DNA from 3 places in the Carboxylicivirga fragile genome. Region 1 is predicted to be linked to each of the others. Evidence: riboswitches for the same ligand, from Rfam matches in the RefSeq annotation. Region 1 holds a riboswitch; each other region holds the start of a gene.
What was found. Region 1 has a riboswitch for cobalamin ahead of cobT (nicotinate-nucleotide--dimethylbenzimidazole phosphoribosyltransferase). Riboswitches for the same ligand answer to the same signal wherever they lie in the genome.
Positions count from the first base shown of each region.

Region 2: another riboswitch for cobalamin. It lies ahead of ACRD7B_RS09465 (sirohydrochlorin cobaltochelatase); the one in region 1 lies ahead of cobT (nicotinate-nucleotide--dimethylbenzimidazole phosphoribosyltransferase).
Region 3: another riboswitch for cobalamin. It lies ahead of ACRD7B_RS11310 (FecCD family ABC transporter permease); the one in region 1 lies ahead of cobT (nicotinate-nucleotide--dimethylbenzimidazole phosphoribosyltransferase).

Region 1 is NZ_JBNGOY010000099.1:73-4,337, forward strand. Features, by position in the region: gene ACRD7B_RS22515 (permease) at 119-1,474, shown strand; cobalamin riboswitch at 1,504-1,697, shown strand; gene cobT (nicotinate-nucleotide--dimethylbenzimidazole phosphoribosyltransferase) at 1,789-2,826, shown strand; gene ACRD7B_RS22525 (adenosylcobinamide-GDP ribazoletransferase) at 2,884-3,687, shown strand; gene cobC (alpha-ribazole phosphatase) at 3,684-4,262, shown strand.
Region 2 is NZ_JBNGOY010000017.1:53,630-63,273, reverse strand. Features, by position in the region: gene ACRD7B_RS09470 (TonB-dependent receptor) at 1-1,277, opposite strand, end outside; gene ACRD7B_RS09465 (sirohydrochlorin cobaltochelatase) at 1,355-2,293, opposite strand; cobalamin riboswitch at 2,556-2,748, opposite strand; gene ACRD7B_RS09460 (ribonuclease Z) at 2,837-3,754, opposite strand; gene ACRD7B_RS09455 (STAS domain-containing protein) at 3,761-4,114, opposite strand; gene rpsA (30S ribosomal protein S1) at 4,130-6,007, opposite strand; gene ACRD7B_RS09445 (UDP-glucose dehydrogenase family protein) at 6,340-7,665, shown strand; gene ACRD7B_RS09440 (UDP-glucuronic acid decarboxylase family protein) at 7,889-8,848, shown strand; gene rfbA (glucose-1-phosphate thymidylyltransferase RfbA) at 8,881-9,644, shown strand, end outside.
Region 3 is NZ_JBNGOY010000022.1:34,365-44,008, reverse strand. Features, by position in the region: gene ACRD7B_RS11325 (hypothetical protein) at 1-957, opposite strand, end outside; gene ACRD7B_RS11320 (ABC transporter substrate-binding protein) at 1,187-2,080, opposite strand; gene ACRD7B_RS11315 (ABC transporter ATP-binding protein) at 2,130-2,918, opposite strand; gene ACRD7B_RS11310 (FecCD family ABC transporter permease) at 2,911-3,921, opposite strand; cobalamin riboswitch at 4,028-4,234, opposite strand; gene ACRD7B_RS11305 (hypothetical protein) at 4,354-5,022, shown strand; gene ACRD7B_RS11300 (nuclear transport factor 2 family protein) at 5,320-6,402, shown strand; gene ACRD7B_RS11295 (hypothetical protein) at 6,731-6,922, opposite strand; gene rlmF (23S rRNA (adenine(1618)-N(6))-methyltransferase RlmF) at 7,059-8,027, opposite strand; gene ACRD7B_RS11285 (WD40/YVTN/BNR-like repeat-containing protein) at 8,169-9,644, opposite strand, start outside.

The sequences.
Region 1 (4,265 bases):
CACTTTTGAGACAGCCTCTTTTTATTGGCTTTTAATTGTATTTAATTATACACATTGATACATACAAGCTGAACCATTCATAACACCAACTGTTTATTTGATATTAATCAGAACGTAAATGAATCTAATTATAGAATTTGCAGATGCTTTATTTGACCTATTAAAGGCTATGTCGCCCTATCTTCTTTTAGGTTTCTTCTTTGCAGGCGTGCTTAAAGTTTGGTTTCCTCAAAGATGGATAGATCGTTATATGGGTAAAAGTAATTGGATGTCAGTAATCAATACGGCAATTCTAGGCATTCCTCTCCCACTTTGCTCTTGCGGTGTTATTCCCACCGGAATTTCCTTTTATCGTAATGGGGCTTCTAAAGGTTCTAGTGTTTCATTCTTAATTTCAACGCCTCAAACAGGTGTAGATTCCATTATGGTAACATACTCTTTACTCGGCTTACCATTTGCAATTATACGTGTAATAGTGGCTTTAATAACCGGAGTATTAGGTGGAGCCGCTACAAATGCCACAGCCAAAGAAGATGATGTCAATACCAATGATGGCCCACAATCCTGTGAGAATGATAAAATGGGTACTCATCAAGGTTGGTTTGGAATATTTCGTTATGGTTTTTATGAATTCTTGATGGATATTGCCAAATGGTTAATAATTGGAATACTGATTGCTACTTTAATGGCTGTGATAATTCCAGAAAACTTTTTCACGAATTACCTCGATAACGAACCCATAAGCATGTTAGTGGTATTATTGGCTTCCATACCATTGTATTTATGTGCAACTGCTTCTGTACCTATTGCCGCAGTATTAATGCTCAAGGGACTTTCCCCCGGAGCTGCATTAGTACTATTAATGGCTGGCCCAGCAACCAATGCAGCCACAATCACTGTGATAAAAAAAGTTTTTGGCAATCGTACTTTAATCTCCTACTTGGGCTCTATTATTCTTGGCGCCTTGTTTTTTGGAACTCTGATCAATCACTTCCTTCCACGTGAATGGTTCCTTATCAACCAACACACCGAACATCTAAGTCACTCGCACGAACTATTACCAAACTGGCTACAAATCGCGTCTACCATAATACTTGTTGGCTTAATTATTAATGGATATATAAGGCAGTATATCAATAAAACAAACTACAATAAGTCAGTAAAAATTAAAACACAAAAACTAAACTCCTCAGTACTAAATAAAGCACATGAACCTTTGAATAACGCTCCTCAGTTTACATCCTTTGCTATGGCTAAACCTATCCAAAGCAAAACATTTACAGTAAAAGGAATGACCTGTAGCCATTGCAAAGCAAGCGTTGAATCTAACCTTATCAAACTAAATGGAATCAGTAAAGTTAACGCATCTCCTCAGAATAATCAGCTTGTAATTGAGGCAAGTAGCTTTGACTTGGATCAAATTAAAAGCACCATTGAGTCACTTGGTTATGAGTTTATCCAAGAGAATAAATAATTCTGCCATCTGGCTATCAATTATTATTTCTATTTTTGGAACATAAAGGTGCAAACGCTTAAAAAGGGAATCTGGTGCCTCATTGAGAAATCCAGAGCTATCCCCGTAGCCGTAAACCCACTTTCACATTAGTGAAGTGATGTTATTAAATACCACTGTTATAATAATGGGAAGGTAATAACATCAGGGTAAGCCGGAAGACCTGCCTTTTATTCAACTTCGGGGTAAAGTGATTCTAGAATAGCACTTACATAGCTGTGTCTATTTGTATAATCCTCCCTCCTGAAGATTTAAAACTTATTTAAATTTAGAAAATGCAGGAGTTTAAAATTGAACAAGTAAGCAATCAGCTGAATGAGTCTATTCAGAAGAAAATTGATTTAAAAACAAAACCTTTAGGTGCCCTTGGCGCGCTGGAAAAAATTGCATTTAAAGTCTGTCAGATTCAACAAACACTTAAGCCAGAATTATCTAAACCAAGCATTCTGGTATGTGCTGGTGACCATGGTGTAACTGAAGAAAAGATTAGCCCTTTCCCACAAGAGGTTACGTTTCAAATGGTCATGAACTTTTTAGGTGGAGGTGCTGCTATTAACGTTTTTAGCCGCCAACATGGAATACAACTCTTAGTGGCTGATACAGGCGTTAATTATGATTTTGAAAGCAACACCAATTTGCTTGATCTAAAAATAAGGAAGGGAACGCGTAATTTTGCCGTTGAACCAGCTATGACCATTGAAGAGTGTAAACAGGCTATGGAGAATGGTGCGCAGCTTGTTGATAAACTTCATTCAGAAGGATGCAACATTATTGGTTTTGGCGAGATGGGAATTGGAAACACAACCGCAGCGGCAGCCTTACTTTGTAAATACACAGACTGCACAGCAACAGAAGCTTCAGGTGCAGGAACAGGATTAGACAAGGAAGGTATTAGCCATAAAGCACAAGTAATTGAAAAAGCACTGCTTTTACATCAAAACACGAGCTCACCGATGGATATACTTGCCACTTTTGGAGGTCTTGAAATTGCAACTATCTGCGGAGCAATCTTAAAAGCTGCTGAATTGAAAATGATCATTTTATCAGATGGTTTTATTGCAACTTCCGCATTACTGGCAGCCCATGCAATAAATCCCAATGTAACCGATTATTGTTTGTATGCACATCAATCTGAAGAACAAGGCCATAGATTGATGCTTCAACATTTAAAGGCAGATGCCATCTTACAGTTGGGCATGCGACTTGGAGAAGGAACAGGGTCAGCCATAGCTTTTCCATTGGTGCAGTCTGCCGTGAATTTCATTAATGAAATGTCTAGCTTTGAAGACGCTGGAGTAAGTAATGTTGAGTAATAAATTATAAGCTATTGGCTGATAGCTGTCAGCTAATGGCTTTTTTACAATTTTCAAATGCAAAGACTAAAGAATCAATTTAATCTCATCTTAACTGCCTTTGGGTTCTTTACACGAATTCCGATTCCTAAGAATATCGCTTTTTCGCAAAGTAACCTAAATAAATGTAATCGCTATCTCCCAATCGTTGGTTATGTAGTTGGAGCAATTTGTGGATTAATTTATATTACGCTTAGCCAATTACTACCCCACTCCGTTTCCATATTATTATCGATGGCAAGCTCTATTCTTTTAACGGGAGCCTTTCATGAAGATGGCTTTGCAGATGTGTGCGATGCCTTCGGAGGTGGCTGGACAAAAGAGAAGATACTGACTATAATGAAAGACTCTAGAATTGGAGCCTACGGAGCTGTTGGTATTATTCTATTGTTATTCACAAAATTTTCAAGTTTAGATGCTATCCCTTCAAACAAAATAGTAATTGCATTAATTGCCGCGCATGTACTAAGTCGCCTAATGGCGGTTAGCACAATGCACAGCCTATCATATGTGCGTGAAGATGAAACTAGCAAATCTAAACCAATCACTAAATCGCTTCATTCGAAGGAAATTTTAATCGCCTTTTTCATCTCGCTTCCAGTTTTATTCTTATTCAACGATTTAAGAATACTGCTAGTTATTATTCCTTTAATTCTTTCAAAATATTTATTGGAACGTTATTTTAAGAAATGGATTGGCGGCTATACTGGCGATTGTCTTGGAACCATTCAGCAAGTCACAGAGTTGGTCGTTTATTTAACCATCCTTTCAATCATTCATATGGATGCCTCGAATAACCCATTTAATCAATTATTCAAATGATAGAATTACTATTGATTAGGCATACAACGCCAGATGTGAAAGAAGGCACATGCTACGGCCAAATAGATTTAAATTGTCATTCTTGTTTTGATAGTGAAGCGGATGATATAAATCAAATATTAACTGCATCAAAATACAGTCCAGATATTATATTTAGCAGTCCTTTAAAAAGATGTAAATTATTGGCTACACATCTTTTTCATGCACAGAAAGTATACCTTGATGAAAATTTGAAAGAATTAAACTTTGGAGATTGGGAAGGTATGTTTTGGAAGGCTATTCCTAAAAATGAGATTGATGTATGGGCTGAGAATTTCGTATTACAAAGTCCACCCAATGGTGAATCGTTTAAGCAACTTCTAAAGCGTGTTGAGCAATTTGAGAAACAAATGGTAAATGGAAATAGTAAAAAAATTGCCATTGTAACGCATTCGGGTATTATTCGTGCTTTTCTTATGAAATACTTAAATATACCAGCCAGCAATATATTTAATCTGCATTTAAATTATGGCGCTATTGTAAAGATAAGCATCCATGACGATGATTATCACCAAGTAGAAATTATAAAAGGATAAAAA
Region 2 (9,644 bases), on a different contig from region 1:
GAGCGGTAAATCTCTTCTACATACTCGCTACCCAAAGATAGTACATGCTTATCGTTAAATTTCTTAACCCATTTAAGATTATAATCCTTACGCTGTTGATCATTGTTTAAACTCAGCTCACCAGTTGTATAATCCTTATAATCCTGATTGTACTTATAATAGTAGGTAAAGCGATCAGAGGTATAATCAAAACTAAGTGTTGATGTGGGCGAAAAGATATAGTTTGCTCCGAGGCTATAATTAAAATCCTCAAAGAAATAGCCATAGTTTTTCACCTCAACCGGTACCGAAATATCATTGTTGTAATGCGCTACATTGCCATATAAACTAAGACTTTTTGTGAGCTTGTATTCCAACAACTGACTTATATTTTTATTGATGTAAGCATTTTGAGTCATGGCTTTAGTTTCAACAAGATCATCACCGTCAATTTCGTAAGCGCTATTTTGCCACCCATCGCTTTGCTTTAGCGAGAATAGAGTTCGACCACTCAATTTACCAGCTGTAAAATCAATGTTGTTATTCTGCTGAAGCGTATTAAATGAACCATATTGGGTTTGATTACCAACTTCAAATTTACGATTCGACTTCTTGGTGATGATATTGATTACACCAGCAATGGCATCCGAGCCATAAAGCGATGAGGATGCTCCCTTTACCACTTCAATACGTTCAATCATGGCTGGGTTAATACGACTTAAATCATTCATTCCACCCACATCGCCATACATACGCTTGCCATCAAGCAATATCACAATAAAATCGTTACCTAAACCATTCAACATCATATTCGAACCCATGGTATTTGGGCTAAAATCAAAGGATGGACTAACAGCTCCCATTAAGGTTCCAAAATCAGGAGCTGCCGTATTTTCAATCATTTTCTTCGTTAATAGTTCGGTTGGCACAGGCGCAGTTTTTAAGTGATGTGGTGTACCTGTTCCTGTTACCACTACTTCTCCTAAATTTCCTTTTGATTGTTCCAATCGAAGAACCAGATCTGTTTTATCAGTAGTGGCATCTATGGCCATTCTAAGCCTTTTATATCCTGAATAGGAAACACACAACTGATACTGGTTAAGTGCAATGTTTTTTAAAATGAATTCTCCATTTTTATTTGTAGCTGTTCCGTAGGTTGTACCATTAATATAAACGTTGGCTCCTATTAAAGCTTGATTGTTTTCATCAAGTACTTTACCTGAAATAATAACCTCTTGTTGTGCCGATGCTGTCCAAACAATTAACATCGCCAAAATAGACATGCAAAACTTCTGCATAATACAAATATCTTTAAAATGGCAACTACATTTAAATAATGTAAATACCTCTTATTGCTTTTTTACTAATCCAATTGTTACTTTCTTACCTCTTCAAGATGACTCATCCAAATGGCATTGATTTCGGAATAATCACCCAAACCATTCATATTGGCATTTACGGTATAACCTTTAGCCTCCAGTTGCTCTCTCCAGCTTTGTTCGGCAGGATCGGTTTCGCCAGTATCAGCGTTTAAATCGTTACAGGCATGATCGCCTGCTACCGACATCAATGGAGTAATACAAAGCGTTGTGGCTTTAGTAGTACATTGATCTAATCTTGAAATAATACTTCCTATGGCTAATGAGCCATCTTCAAATCCAATGCCTTCAACAGTACCTACATAAAAGTCGCTATTGATTTTCTGTAGCTCGTCATGTAGCTTGGTATATTTGGCGTCTGCTTCATGAGGCGTACCGTGGCCCATAAATAGTACAGGACCTTGTTTAATTTCTTCACTAAATTTATTAGCCAGTACATGTGCCACTTCCTTAATATCCTTTTCAGAAGTCAACAAAGGTGTTCCTATCACAATATCAACATCTTGATATCTATTTTCAACTAATTTAGTGGCCTCCAACAACTCATCATACTCCTCACCTGGAATGATGTGAAGTGACTGCACATAAATTTTTCGATAGCCCTCTTTTATCAATTGCTCCAAAGTTTCAGCTGGTGTGTAAATACGAATCTCTTTACCATTCAAGCTGCCCTGTCCCCTTCCTTCGCGCAACTTTTTTATGATGAAATTGGATGTGTAAGCCCAGCGAATTTCTTGATTTGGGAAATGCTCATGAGCACATTTATTAATAGTCTTAAATGTTGCTTGCGGATTTTCGTACGAGGAGCCAAAGGTGGCAAGTACAATGGCTTCTTTTGTTTGTACTTGTTTCTTTTCTTTTTCTGAGAAAGAACAGGAAGTACAGAATAATGAACTTATACTTATGAATAGTAGTGCTTGCTTAAATAAATTCATCTTAAAATAATTTGGGATAGATTAAAAATGTGATTTGAGAAATACGAGGACTTGGGCATTTTTATACCGGGAGGTACAAAGGCCTTTCTTACAATTGATAAGGTGCATTCCAATCTACTTTTTACAGCAAATATATTTAGCTGCAAAATGCGAACAGAAACACACCATTGCAATACTGCAACAATACAAAACCGTGTCATTAAAATATGTATTCAAATAAAATACTGCGTGTTGTAAAATCTTAACCCGAAATTGTTTACGCCACAATAGTTTTCGTTTTGCAGGTCTTCTGACTTACTCCTGTTTAATGCACCTTCCCGTTATAAATAACAGTGGTTTGTAGTATTAAACATTTTTGTGGAGCTTACAGCTGCGGGTACAGTTTCGGATTTGCACCGAATTCCCTTTATTGACAAGTGCGATACTCGTCAAACACAAAACTGCCGCGAATGTATAATTAATTATTTAATTATATAAACAAAAGTGTAATTTTAATTAAATCCACACTAAATAATCAGATATATAACTCTAGGTTGTGCTTATTTAATAAACTTCAAAAACAGCATTATCCTTAACCAGTAAACTGTTCTCGAATACGCCCTTAGCCTCCTTAAGTAGTGGCTGTAGATCGCGATAACGGCTTGAGAAATGACCTAGCAGTAATTGCTTAACTCCCGCATCTCGCGCAATGGTAGCAGCTTGTTTGGCGGTGGTATGCATCGATGACTTAGCGAGCGCTTTCAAATCGTGCATAAAAGTGGCTTCGTGGTAGAGTAAATCAACCCCTTGAATGTGAGAAATTAACTTCCGATAATACTTTGTATCAGAACAATACGCATAACTTCGTGGTTTGGGAGCAGGAATAATGAGTTCTTCTTCAGGCACCACTCTACCCTGATCATCAGTAAAAGGTTCACCATTTTTTATGGCTACTATTTCTCGAACCTGAAGATCGTACTTAAAAATAGCTGGCTTACGTATGTTAGCTTCTTTAGGCTGTTCGGTAAACTTAAAGCCACAGGTTGGTATGCGATGCGATAAAGGAAAAGATTCAACCTTTACTTTTTTATCTTCATAGATGAGCACCTTCTCATCATATGTCAAATCACTGAATTCGATAACATACGGCAAATCAGCACAAAAATAATCGAGCTGCGGTTGTAAGATGCCCTTTAAATCGGAATGTGCATGGATGTGTAATTTAGCAGTACGGCCCAGTAATCCAAAAGTAGAGATCAATCCCATTAAACCAAATACATGATCTCCATGAAGATGAGATAAGAAAATATGGTGAATCTTGGAGAAGTTTACTTTATTCCTTCGCAATTGCATCTGCGTTCCTTCACCACAATCAATCAAAAAAAAGCGCTCAGACACATTAAGTATCTGAGCGCTTGGATATCTATCTGATGTTGGTAATGCTGAATTACTTCCGAGTATGGTTACCGAAAAGTTATTCATCAATATCTACGATTCAATTGCTTTACGAATCATTTCAATACCATCATCAAGTGCAGGTGCAATGTTTAAAACAGAATCGAGCTGCGAAACCGAGATCAAACGTTCTACGGCTGGCTGAAGGCCTGCTAACACAAATGCACCATCGGCATTTTTACACAATCGGTTGGCAACAAGAATTGCACTTAAACCCGATGAATCACAATAATTACATTTACCCAGATCAAGTAAAATATTCTTTTCACCATTACCAGATAAGAGTACCAGTTCTGATTTTAAAGTTGGAGCCACATGTGTATCCAACTTTTCTTTCAGCACCTGAACTACAGTAAATTCATCTAACTTATCAATCTTGAAGTCCATTCCTATTATTTTAACTTATTTTTTATCTTCTTTTGGTGATTTCTCGCTAGCTTCTAACTGATCTTTCAGTGCAGCTAAATCAGAAATATCTCCTAAAGTAGTTTTTTCTAAGTTATCATTCAACTTCTTCACGCCTTTTTTCGTTGTTTTGGCTTGAGCTTTCTTAGCTGCTACCTCTTCACCCTTCTTACCATCTTCGAATACACGAGAGTGAGAAAGAATGATACGCTTAGCTGCTTTATTGAACTCAATCACTTTGAAATCAAGCTTTTCGTCAACTTTAGAAGCTGATCCATCTTCTTTCACTAAATGACGAGGAGTAGCAAATCCTTCAACACCATACTGCAATGCAATTACAGCACCTTTGTCGAAGATGTCAACGATAGTACCTTCGTGAACTGAATCAACTGTAAAGATAGTTTCGAATACATCCCATGGATTCTCTTCCAATTGCTTGTGACCTAAGCTTAAACGACGGTTTTCTTTGTCGATTTCAAGTACAACCACTTCAACTTGCTCTGCAATAGCAGTAAATTCAGCTGGGTGCTTGATTTTCTTAGTCCAAGAAAGATCAGAGATGTGGATTAATCCGTCAATACCTTCTTCAATCTCAACAAATACACCGAAGTTAGTGAAGTTACGCACGGTTGCACTGTGCTTGCTTCCAACAGCATATTTCTCTTCGATTTTCTCCCATGGATCAGCTTTTAATTGCTTAATACCAAGAGACATCTTACGCTCGTCGCGATCCAATGTTAATACCATAGCCTCTACCTCGTCGCCTACTTTCAAGAAATCTTGAGCGCTACGTAAGTGTTGTGACCATGACATTTCAGAAACGTGGATAAGACCTTCAACACCAGCAGCGATTTCAACAAACGCGCCGTAGTCAGCCATAACAACCACTTTTCCTTTAACAACATCACCAACTTTCATCTCAGTATCTAACGAATCCCAAGGATGAGCTGTTAATTGTTTTAATCCAAGTGCAATTCTCTTCTTCTCATCATCAAAGTCAAGAATTACTACATTTAATTTCTGATCCAACTGAACGATTTCTTCTGGATGCGAAACGCGTCCCCAAGAAAGGTCAGTAATGTGAATCAATCCATCAACACCACCAAGGTCAATGAAGACACCGTATGATGTAATATTTTTAACTGTTCCCTCAAGAACCTGACCTTTTTCAAGCTTAGAAATAATATCTTTCTTCTGCTGCTCAAGTTCAGCTTCAATAAGAGCTTTATGAGATACAACTACGTTTTTGAATTCTGGGTTAATTTTAACCACTTTGAATTCCATAGTTTTACCTACATACATATCGTAATCGCGAATAGGCTTCACATCAATTTGAGATCCTGGCAAGAAAGCCTCGATTCCAAATACGTCAACGATCATACCACCTTTAGTACGACATTTGATGTAACCTTTGATAACTTCATCGTTATCCAACGCTTCATTAACTCTATCCCATGAGCGAAGAGCTCTGGCTTTCTTATGAGAAAGAACCAACTGTCCTTTTTTGTCTTCCTGGCTTTCAACGTATACTTCAACAGTATCGCCAACAGCTAATTCAGGATTGTAACGAAATTCGTTACGACTTACAATACCATCAGATTTGAAACCGATGTTGATAACAACTTCGCGTTTAGTTAAAGTGATAACCTGACCTTCGATTACTTCTTTTTCAGAAATAGTAGAAAGAGTTTCGTCATACATTTTAGCTAAATCATCTTTAGCCATACCACCACCAACAACATCGCCAGCTTCGTATGCATCCCAATCGAAATCTTCTGCAGGAGCTGCAGCTACAGGCTCGTTGGCAACCGGAGTTTCCTTTACTTCGGGAGTAGCTTCATTCTGCTCCTGAACATTTTCTTTTTCTTCTGTCATCTTAATAAATTGTTACTTAACTAGTAGTTAGACATTATATATGTAAAAAATCGCTGCAAAAGTAGACATTTTTTACCATCTTAAAAAACTATCTTAGTAATTAATCAACACAGGAAACCCACAATTCGGCACCCTTTGCCTCTTTTAACTTTATTTAACTATCAAAAATCTCAATCCAGACCTATTATATTTAAAACAATTATTAATTGATCTTAATCAGGAATAATTAGATCTAATTAATAATTTAAAATTTGCGATTAATTTTTACTTTTGAATGATTAAGATTAAGTAACTTGATTAATGAACTAAAACGAACAGCTAATATATATTATATGAAGATTTCTATTGTCGGAACAGGTTATGTTGGATTGGTAACAGGTACATGTTTTGCAGACACTGGCGTCAATGTCACTTGTGTTGATATTGATGAAGATAAAATAGCTAAACTAAAACAAGGTATTATACCTATTTATGAGCCTGGCTTAGACCGAATGGTTGTTTCAAACGTTGAAAAAGAACGATTACACTTTACAACTGACCTAAAAGATAGCCTTGATCAAACCGAAGCAATTTTCATCGCTGTGGGCACACCTCCTGGAGAAGATGGCAGTGCTGATCTGAGTCACGTCCTTGAAGTTGCGCGTCAAATTGGTCGACACATGAACCACCACATGGTGATTATAACTAAGAGCACCGTACCTATTGGAACAGCTCAAAAAGTAAAAGCTGCCGTACAAGACGAAATTGAAAAAAGAGGTGCTAGCATCGATTTTGATGTGGCATCAAATCCTGAATTTCTAAAGGAAGGAAATGCCATTGAAGATTTCTTAAAGCCGGACAGAATAGTGGTTGGCGTGGAGTCTGAAAAAGCAGAAAAGATTATGCGTCGTCTATATAAGCCATTTGTATTAAACGGGCATCCAATTTTATTTATGGACGTACCATCGGCTGAAATGACAAAATACGCGGCCAACGCCATGTTAGCAACCAAAATTAGTTTCATGAATGATATCGCAAACTTATGCGAAATTGTTGGAGCTGATGCAGCTAACGTAAGACGAGGCATAGGATCAGACTCGCGTATTGGAAATAAGTTCATATACCCTGGTGCTGGTTATGGTGGTTCATGTTTTCCGAAAGATGTAAAAGCTATAATCAAAACAGCTCAGCAGAATAATTATAATCTACGTATACTTGAATCGGTAGAAGAGGTAAATGAGGATCAGAAAAAAGTGTTGGTAAAGAAGGTGAAAAAACATTTCCCTGACATAAAAGGATTAACCTTTGGTGTTTGGGGTTTGTCTTTTAAGCCACAAACTGATGACATGCGCGAAGCGCCATCTCTGGTAATAATTGAAGCCTTGTTGGAAGCTGGTGCTAAGGTAAAGGCCTATGATCCTGTTGCTACTGAGGAAGCAAAGAAATCACTTGGCGACAGAATCGAGTATGGAAAAGATCAATACGACGCATTAATTGATGCCGATGCCTTAATCCTGATTACGGAGTGGCCGGAATTCCGCCTACCAAACTTTAAGGTGATGAAAAAATTAATGAATAATAATGTCATTTTTGATGGGCGTAACATTTATGATGCTAACGAAATGAAGGAAAACGACTTTACGTATTATAGTATTGGTCGTCAAACAGAATTATTATAAGCTACAATTACAAATAAGAAAGCCTGAATACTTATAGCATTCAGGCTTTCTTATTTAAAAGTACTTCACCGTTTTCATCATTATATGGAAGTAGTTTATCAAAAAGACTAAGTGAAGTAGATTAGTTTTGTATTTTTGGGATTTAAAAATAATGTATATTGCCATTTTGTGGTCGACACAAATTCGCAATAAAGCTTTATCGTAGCTTATTAAAAGAAAAAAAATGAATAAAAGAATATTGATTACTGGAGGTGCCGGCTTTATTGGTTCACACTTATGTGAACGTTTAATTAAGGAAGGTAACGAGGTTATTTGCTTAGATAATTATTTCACCGGTTCCAAAAGCAACATTGTACACCTTCTGGATAATCCATACTTCGAATTAATTCGTCACGATGTAACACACCCATATTTTATTGAGGTTGATGAAATATACAATCTGGCTTGTCCGGCTTCACCCGTTCATTACCAATACAACTCCATTAAAACGATAAAAACATCGGTAATGGGAGCCATTAACATGCTTGGTCTTGCAAAGCGTACTAAAGCGAAAATCCTGCAAGCCTCAACAAGTGAGGTGTATGGCGATCCCCTAATTCACCCCCAACCAGAATCATACTGGGGAAATGTAAACCCAATTGGTATTCGCTCATGTTATGATGAAGGAAAACGTTGTGCTGAGAGTTTATTCATTAACTATCACGAACAAAATGATGTTGCCATTAAAATCATTCGCATCTTCAATACGTATGGACCAAGGATGAACCCGGAAGATGGTAGAGTAGTATCAAATTTTATAATGCAGGCATTATTAAACGAAGACATAACCATTTTTGGAGATGGTAAACAAACTAGGTCTTTTCAGTATGTAGATGATCTGGTAGAAGGAATGATACGTATGATGGGTTCAAGAGACGATTTTTATGGTCCTGTTAATATCGGCAACCCAAATGAATTTTCGATGCTTGAATTAGCCGAAGCCGTAATCCGACTAACTAATTCTAAATCAAAAATCACATACATGCCTCTTCCAGCAGATGACCCAACACAGAGGCAACCTGATATTTCTTTAGCGAAAAAAGAACTCAACAACTGGGAGCCTAAAATTCAGTTAGAACAAGGTCTACAAAATACAATCAACTATTTCGACAATTTGCTAAAACAAGGTTGGACAAGAAAATAATACCAAAACTAAATACCTAAAAAAAACAAATCATGACAAAAAGAAAAGGCATTATATTAGCAGGAGGCTCAGGCACCCGTTTATACCCAGTTACTAAAAGTATTTCGAAACAGATCATTCCTGTTTATGACAAGCCAATGATATATTATCCTCTATCAGTATTAATGTTAGCTGGTATCAGAGATATATTAATAATAAGCACACCACATGATTTACCCCTCTATAAACATTTATTTGGAGACGGAAGTGATTTAGGTTTACAAATTACCTATGCTGAACAACCATCACCTGATGGATTGGCACAAGCCTTCATTATTGGAGAAGAGTTTATAGGTGATGACAATGTAGCTCTAGTACTAGGTGACAATATTTATTATGGTTTTGAATTTAGTAAAACACTTGAAACCGCAACTAAAATAGAGGATAACGCTGTTGTATTCGGATATTACGTAAATGACCCGGAACGATATGGGGTAGCTGAATTTGATAAAAATGGACACGTTATTTCATTGGAAGAAAAACCAACTGAACCTAAATCAAACTATGCAGTTACCGGATTGTATTTCTACCCAAACGATGTGATTAGCAAGGCTAAATCGTTAAAACCATCTAAACGTGGTGAGCTGGAAATAACAGATCTAAATCGTTTGTACCTGGAGGAAGATAAATTAACATTAACCAGACTAGGTCGTGGCACTGCCTGGCTTGACACAGGAACCCATGACAGTTTACTTCAAGCCAGCAATTTTATCTCAACCATTGAAAATAGACAAGGTTTAAAAGTAGCTTGTCTCGA
Region 3 (9,644 bases), on a different contig from region 1:
CCAGTGGTTAATAATATCCTTTTTAATGCCATAATTAACATCCGATGAAACAAGGCCTTCAAAGGCTGTGTTGATTTCACCCAGTATTTCGTTTTTTCTCTCTAATTTCGCTATTTCTATTTGATCCCATATGTTATCAGGGTCAAGTTCTGCTATGGCATCGTTGTTTGCTTCTATGCGGCGGTCAATTTCAGGGAAAAGACGGCTGCCAATTTCGGGCAAAGCTTGCTGAATTCCAATGGCACCAAAGTTACCATCGTTATCTAAAAAACCTCGATACATTCCTCCAACATAGAGGGCAAGCATAGAATTTTTTCCAAGTTTAACACGATCTCCAACCCTTGCTGAAACAACACCAAATTTGGCGGGTTTATCCAAAAGCTCAGAATGCGACCAGGTAAAATTAGCATCAACCGAAAAGAAATAATCGTCGTATATCTTACCAACTACAGTTGTTCCAAGTCCATAGGTATTGGCCGAAAAATGAACATCACTTGTTATTTGAGGTAATGATAATACCAGGTTGCCATCATCATCGAACCATTGTGGTTGTAGCGATACATGTGTAGAGCCTGAGCTATTCGAATAAAGGCCGTAGAAATTCAGAAAAGGAAATACCCAAACATCTGCTCTAAGGTTCATGCCATTTGTTTTGGCAATGGTATTGGTAAAGTTTAATGTTTCGGTAGTGACATGTTCATTTATTAATTGGTTGATGTTTGAGTTTGGGTCATCTCCTATAGTCATTCCAAAAGATGAAATTTCCAAATCCATTCGATTGTAAACGTAGTTAATATTCAAACCATAAGGGAGCTGTATCTTATATCCTCGTTCAGCAGCCTTTTTACCAAAAATTGGCATGCTATATGGCCATTCATAGCCTTTTCGTGTGGTATCGATCTGTCCATAAGTTAAGGTAGAAGAGACCACCAATACAGCAAGTAATAATGTTTTCATAATTCAAGTTTTGGCTTCTATAATATTATTTTCTTTATAATCAGAATACATATCTATATACAGTCTGAAATTTACTTATTTCCAACCTAGCAAACAAAAAACCATGTAGTTCAAAATGCAAATAAGATAAACAGGCACCGTTTGTGTTGGTAAACAAGGTTTTGTTTTATAGGTTTTTATATTGTTTTTTAGCTCCAATACGTCCTGAGTATTTATAACAAGCGAAGTATTATAAATGATTAAGCTCTGGGTAAAATATCTCAGCAAAAGTTTTCAAAGCGATATGTATACGAGGCCCATTGAGCTGCACCAAATGGTGATCGACGGCAAAAACTTTATTGTTCTTAACAGCTCTAAGTTGATTGTAGTGTTCGTGCTGGCAAAAAGCCTCTTTCATGCTGTGTTGAATAAGAATGATGTCTGGGTCTTTTTGAATCAAAGCTTCAAGATTATAGGCCCAGCCGGTAATATCACTAGCGATGTTATTGCCTCCTGCCATAGTGATTAACTCCGAAATAAAAGTATCACTTCCTGCAGTGTAATCACCTCCTTTTCCAAATCCAACGGCGTAATATACACTTGGTTTTTTTACGTTTTTTGGAACTTGATTCATGGTAGCTTGCATGCTGTTTTGCATCAAGTTCCAGAGTGAATCTGCTTTTTCTTTTTCACCAATTAAGGTGCCAATGTTAATAATCAAATCACCTGCCCCGGCAACCGATTCCTGACTCATTAACCAGGCAAATGGCATTCCTAGTTCTTCGATGCGATTAGCGGCTTCTTTTTTGAAGTGAGTCGAAGCCATAACCAGATCGGGCTTTAGTTGCAGCATAATTTCCAGAGATGGGTCCATTAAACCACCAATGGCTTTTATATCGAGTGCTTCTTGGGGGTAATTGCAGAAATTGGTTCGTCCCACTAATTTGTGCTGTTCATTTAAAGCAAACATTACTTCTGTAATGGCTGGTGAACATGATATAATGCGTTGAGGAACTGATTTGAGCTTTAATTTATTACCTCTTGAATCGGTAAATTGAATGCTTTTCTGTTCCTTGTTTTTTGTGTTCGAACAGGCAAGTGTAAAAACGGATAATATCAGTATAAGTAGGTGTTGTAGTTTCATGGTATATCAGTGTTAATGCTCACTCGTATTTAATTTTTAGAGCCTTATTTTAGTAGTGAAATATGAGGTGTGGTTTTGTGTCCTTGGCGCAGATCCATTCCGAGTCTACTTTAAAAACCGATTTCAGCAATTCGGGGTTTAGCACTTCAATAGGTTCGCCATAGGCAACAATGCGACCTTTATCCATCACCATTACTTCATCGGTGAATTCGGCTACCTGATTGAGGTCGTGAAGCACGGTTATTATGGTTTTATTTTCCTGATCGGCAATTTGCCGCAATAATTTAAGTACTTCAATTTGGTGAAAGACATCCAACTGCGAAACAGGTTCGTCTAAGAACATGACTGGCGTATCCTGTGCCAGTGCCCGGGCTATGATGGTTCTTTGTTTCTCGCCACCGCTTAATGTGGTTACTGAGCGCTTTCGGAAGTTTATCATGTCAGTCATTTCCATAGCGTCCAATACTTTTTGTTTGTCTTCGCTGTTCGGACCTGTAATGCCTGAATAATAAGGGTATCGTCCCATCATAACAGCTTCCTCAACAGAGAAATCGAATTCGAGTTGTGTGTTTTGAGGTACATAACTTAAATAATGAGCTTTGTTGGGATAGTAATCTGGCACATGAATATGACCAGAACTTGCCTTTTTAATCTGAAGTAAGGTTTGCAACAAAGTTGTTTTGCCTGAGCCATTGCAGCCGGCAATGCTATAGAAGCGGCCTTTTTTTAATTCATGCGAAACGGTATTTAAGATGGCCTTAGAGCCTGCTTTAAAGCTCAAGTCCTCAAAGGCCATGACGATATCTCGTTCTAATAATTCTGTTTTCACTTTAAACATGGCTCTTGCTTCTTTTGATTAAAATGAAAAAGAAATAGGGAGCTCCAAACAAAGCGGTGATGCTACCTACGGGTAATTCGCCTGGCTGCACAACTGTTCGGGCAAGCGTGTCGGCTATAATAAGAAAGATTCCACCCCATAAAGCAGCCAATGGTAGAAGTTTTCGATTATCGGCACCAACGGTGAAGCGTACCATGTGCGGCACAATTAAACCAACAAAGCCGATAACACCGCTATAGGCCACCACTATGGATACCGAAAGTGCAGATATTAATAGAATTACCGCCACTTTCTTTTTTACATTGATACCGAGCGAATGGGCTGTTTCGTTACCCATGGCCAGCAGATTAAGATCTTTGGCGTATTTGAAGAGCATGATTAGTGAGAAAATAACAACGGGAGTTACAATCCATATCTGCTGCCAACTAATGGCATTAAAGCCACCAAGTGTCCAGAAGATAATACTCTCCATTTGGTCGCGATGAATAACCAATAAGAGGGAAACGATGGCTCCCAACATTAAACTCATGGCAATACCTGCCAATAGAAGCGTATTTTGCTCAGATTGTTTCAAGCTAAAAGCTAACCAGTACACCACAATCAAAGCTGAACAAGCGCCTAAAAATGCGAAGATAGGAATGCCCAATAATCCTCCCTGAATCCCAAGTACGATGGCTATGGTGGCACCGACTGAAGCGCCTGATGAAATACCCAGTACATAAGGGTCGGACATAGGGTTTCGGAATATGGATTGAAACGCACTTCCCGAGGCCGATAAGGCTGTGCCTGCAAGAATGGCCATAACAACACGTGGCAAGCGAATCTGTGTAATCACCTGCCAAATACCATTGCTTTGACTGTTGGCAGAATCTCCTGATAGACTATCATACAGAGCCGCAAAGTCAAGATTAGTAGGCCCCAAAAGCAAGGCAATGCAAGATAGTAGTACCAACGCCACAAGTGTTGCTATTACAATCCATTTATATTTAGCCGCGCTTATCATTCAAGCTTTCATATTTAATAATTAAGGTAGCTAATGGAGGGGAGAAAGAAGAGAGATAAGATATGTGAAATGGCTTGTCTGTCTTTTGCTTTTACTCCCGAAAGCTACATTACTGTTGACTATGGCAGGTCTTCTGACTTTCCCTTCTCCAGAACCTTCCCATTCGCCTTGAGCGAACAGTGGTGCTTTTCTGAAATGATTCGATAATAACATCGAACCGGGTACACAGCAGCGGGTACTGTTCAGGACTTTCACCTGATTCCCTTGCAACCTGATATGATGCATCAGGTTTACCGTAATCGCTTGCAAAGTTATTAAAAAAACTTACATCACGAAGGACACCACAGGAGAGTAGTATCCTATTTTTTTTGCCTATTGATTAATGTTTTATATTTTCATTCTCAATTAACTTTTAAACAACCAACATTTGAAATGAAAGAATTTATCCCCGTAATATTTGTTGCTGTATTTGTGCTGATTGTTTTGGTCTCTGTTTTTTATAATAAGAAAGCCATAATAAAAAGAAAATTAAAGAAAGCACCACTTAAGCGTATTTCATCATTTAAAGATGGAGAACTTGCCAAGTTAGTTGGTAAGGTTGAGTTTGTTGAAGAAGCACTTAAAGCGCCCTTGTCGGGTAGAGAATGTGCGTATTATCATATTCGTGTTGAGCAGCAAGTGTCGTCGGGCAAGAGTTCGCATTGGAAAACCATTGTTGATGAGGTGGTGGCCAACAAATTTGTCATTCGCGAAGGAAACGAAGCAGCTTTTGTTCACAGTACAAAAGTGAAAAGCCATGTAGTGGAAGATCGCAAGTACCGTTCCGGTTTTTTAAATGATGCAAGTGAAAAATTAGAGGCCTACCTGAACAGACATGGTTTGGAAAGTGAAAACTTTTTGGGCTTAAACAAAACCATTCGCTACAGGGAGGGCATACTTGAAAAAGGAGAGAAGATAGCTGTATTAGGTACCGGTAAATGGACGGATGCGAGTCAACTTGATTTACCCGATTATTATGGCCGTGTTCTTTACATGAGTTCGCGCGACGATCAGCAAGTGTATCTGAGTGACGATCCGGAAACACTTGGTGCTTTGGTGTAAGGGTTCAATGCATGACACAATCCTGGATTTTGATTTTCTTTATAGCAATAATATCTACATACGAAGTATATATAAAGGGCGCTGACCATACTTTTATCAAGTTGTTAATTAGTAATGTTAAGCTAGCTGGTAAACACCTTATGTGTATCGATAATGATATGCATGATTTCTACCCAGAAAAATATTAAGCGTTATTCTTAATATGCCAAGACTTTACATTTGATTATAATTAGATTAAATTACAAAAAGCATTAATCTTCAATTTTATCATTTGTTATTCATTTAAAGTTTAAGCATATGAGAAAAAATATCAAAGCATTAGCAATGCTTGCTGGAATGATAATTATTCTGGCAGCCCAATCGTGTGAATACCTAGATAAAAGAGGTGGCTCAAAAGCTCTGAAAGATAAACTCAAAAAAGAGCGAATAAAAGTGGGGCGTGCCTTATTGGAAGTGACAGGAGGTGGAATAGATGAAATCCTTCCATACTACACAGACGATATTGAATATCACGATCCCGTTGTTGATATCTATGGAAAGGAGCACATGACAGGTTTCCTTTATCAACTTATCGAAAATTCATCTCCTGATCTTGAAACAATAGTGGAAGAAGAAACCCTTATTGACGATGTCTATTCAGCCACATGGGTTATGAAAGGTACGTTTAACGGCATTTATTACGAGGCCAAGGGCATCTCTATTTTTAAATTTGAACCATACTCAATAAACGTATACTACCAACGCGACTATTATTCAGAAGGCGATATAATGGCTACAATTGCTAGTCCAGATCCGAATATTCCCGGTCTCGATCAGTTAATGTATTTCTTTAGAGAGCAATACAAGTGTTCTGTTGTTCCTGACTATCCTTGTTCACTTCCTCCACCTTCGAGTGATTCAAACAATCAAATGCATTTGAAAAGCCGGAACTTAAATCATCAACTCGATGTTGGTCGACTATTGGTTCAACTCGATGCGGAAAATTGGCCAAGCGTCATCCCTTATCTGGCTGATGATTATGAATACCACGATCCTATTGTTGATATCTATTCACCCGACACTATGGCTGAATTTCTGGCTCGTTTATTTGCCGGATCGACCGACTTATATACTGTTGTAGAGGACGAAACGCTGGTTGATGACATTTACATGGCTACATGGACCATGACAGGTATTGTGAACGGCGCCGTAATCGAAGCTCCAGGTATGTCAATCGTGAAATTTAAACCAGGGACTGAAATGGTTATGTACTCTCGTGATTATTACTCTGAAGGAGATATTATGATTGGCATCGACCAACTACGTGAAGCAATCTTAGGTTTCCGCGAATATTACCTTTGTGCCGTCGATCCAAAACACGATTGCCAACTTGTACAATAGTGATAGTTTGAGTATTGAAATGTTTTTAAAATCAATGAGGCTGTCTCAAAAGAGAATTTAAAATCCAGACAACTATTAGATTAAAACTTAACCGTTATTTCTACCCCTCCTAACCTCCCCTAAAGTGGAGGCTTAAGTCCCCTTCAGGGGAATCGAAGATCGGCAAAGCCAATTAGGGGTAACAAATATTGAAGTTAGTAACAATTGATAAGTTTCAAAGATTCTTTTTTGACTTTTGAGACAGCCACATTTGTTTGATTGAACAAAATAGTCTGAAAGCTCTTAAACGAAATTGACAACTTCGCTTCATTACGAATGAAGTTTGTTACTACTTATGCGTATTTTTCTTTTCATGTTGGTTCGACAATACCATACTCACTATCAACAAAAGCATTGAAACGATACCTAAATAACTTCCTGCATTTTCTGTCCAGCTTAAATCTGAATAGTCAACAACCATACATTGGCCAACTATTACAATGCAAGCAAAAATCATTAGTCTGTTTCTAAATTTTTTCATCTGTAAAAATTTTGGAACTCGCCAATCTGGTCATCTTCGTGTGTTATCTTTTATTTCAAGACCTGGAAATTTTAAGACCTTGGAATCATCCATCATAGCCTTTTTCTTTTTCGATATGTCTGAATATGCACAATATTTATTCACCCCAATGCTTCTTCGCCCAGTCTCGTTGCTGGTCAATGGTTTGAAAAGTCCATGCAAGTATTCGACTGATCTTTGTTCCCTGACTCATTTTAATGGCTTTTACTTCCACAGCGCCCACCGCTTTAAGGGCTTTTCGGAAAGTTCTTAGGTTGCCTTCTTTCGAAACCAAAGTAGTAAACCAAAGGCAGGCTTCGCTGAATTCCGAACTCTGTTTAATCATATTAGTTACAAAACGTTCTTCGCCACCATTGCAGTACAGTTCTTTTCCGTTTCCGCCAAAGTTTAAAACGACTTCCTTGACTTCGGTCTTATTTAAACTATTCACTTTACTTTGCGATGCCTTCTCAGCTTCCTTAAGTGAGGCATGGAATGGAGGATTGCAGACACTAACATCGTAACGCTCGTTGTCTTTAATCACTCCTCTAAAAGTATCGTATGTATTGGCTTGTAAGCGAAGTTCGATCTTGTCTTTTAAGGTGCCGTTGTTATCAACAATTGCGCTGGCAGAATTAATGGCAGCTTCTTCGGTATCGGATCCTACAAAAGACCAGCCATATTCTCTAGTGCCAATTATGGGATAAATACAATTGGCTCCCACACCCACATCCAGACATTTTACATTCTTACCCAATGGAATGACTTCCCTATTTTGACTGGCCAATACATCGGCAATGTTGTGAATGTAATCTGCTCGGCCAGGTACTGGTGGGCAAAGGAAGCCATCTGGGATTGACCAATGATCCACTCCGTAGCTTTGTTTTAAGATGGCTTTATTTAGCATTAAAACGGCTTTAGGGTCAGAGAAGTTAATGGATTCATCCTTAAATTGATTTAGCGAAACAAAAGGTGCTAAGTCAGGACAAGCTTCTATCAGTTCTTTAAAATTGTAACGCTCACGGTGTTTATTTCGTGGATGTAAGCTTGCTTTTACTTTCGGATGTACTCTCTTTTTTTGAGCCATTGTGGACCTGTGTTGATGAATGTAATTGATAAGAGAGCAAATATACGTAAACTATCTTCTAGTAATTGGAAATGTGAGTGGACAAATAAAAAAGGTAGTCCAATTACGGACTACCTTTCTTAATATGTAAATCTATTCGTCTTACCAACGTCTTCTTGAAGTTGGATTGTTATATAAAATGCCACCAGCTTCTTCAAATTCTTTTTCTAAAGCAGGGAGCTTTGTTTTGAATAAAGTATTTAATTCCTGTTCTTTTTCAGTGTATGATTTTAGTGCTATTTCATACTGTTCTTTTTGAGCGCCCGTAACATCAACTTGCGCATATGAGGTAGTGTATAGCGCAAAACGAATTCGACTAGCTACCGTATTTTTGGCTCCAAATCCACCAATAATAACTTTCGATACAGCATTAATTTCTTCTTGCAAAGCATCAATTCTATTTGTTAAAACACTTGCTTCAACAGCTGTATTGGCTAGTATTGTTTCCATACTCTTCAATCGAGTATTCATATCCTTAATTTTACCTCTTGCAGAAGTGACTTGAGCATTTAAATCACTTACATCTTTTAAGAAAGCAAAATTAGCATCATAGTTAGCCATACCCAATGCGTTAGGAATAGAAATCACATTGAATGGTTTTGGTTCGACTAAGCGCGTAAATGTTCCTGCAATGTTTTTATCAATAGCCACTTTGTATTCCCCAGGAGGAACTTTAGGCCCACGTCTTGTTAAGTACGCAAAATCCCAAGTAATGCTGGCATATCCTTTTTTTAGTCCGGTCGTTAATTTTCGCATAATGTTACCATTTGCGTCATAAATAGTGAAAATTAATTCTGGTTTTGCTTCTTGGCTTTCTGCTAATAAATCTTCCTCAGAAGCATATTTAAATGTGCCTCCCGATTTTTCAGCTGCTTTCTGAGCCTCTTTTCGTTTATCTTTTAGGCTTTTGTATCCATTTTTAATATAATACTCAAAGGTGGCCGAAGGATCAGGATAAGGAACCCTATAATGCACATCACCTTGGTTATTTAAATTACTTGATGGAAAATAAAGTAAGGCATCGTTAATTTCAAACAGGTGCGCCTCTTTGTTGTTAACTTCTTCGCTTAAAGACCGTAGTGCAGAATAATTATCCAAAACATAAAACCCACGTCCAAAAGTTGCTACAACTAAATCGTTTTCTCTTTTCTGAATCGTTAGTTCTTTTACCTGAATCGGTGGAATACCATTTTTTATTTGCACCCATTTTTCACCACCATCAATACTTGTCCATACGCCCCATTCTGTTCCAATAAATAATAAATTATGGTTTACATGATCTTCCTGAATACAATACACTGTACCCGACGGAAGATTAGATGCAATTGATGTCCATGATTTACCTTTGTCCGTACTTTTTAATAAGTAAGGTTTAAAGTCACTGCTGTTTTTACGGCCATCGAAACAGGCATAAACCACATTTTCATCATGCATCGAAGGAGTTATGTAATTCACAAAGGTCATCTCAGGAACACCTGTGAACTTATCATATTTGGTCCAATTTGTACCGTCATCCTCAGTAATCCAGATTAATCCATCATCGGTACCAACATACAACATACCCTGTTTTAGTGGCGA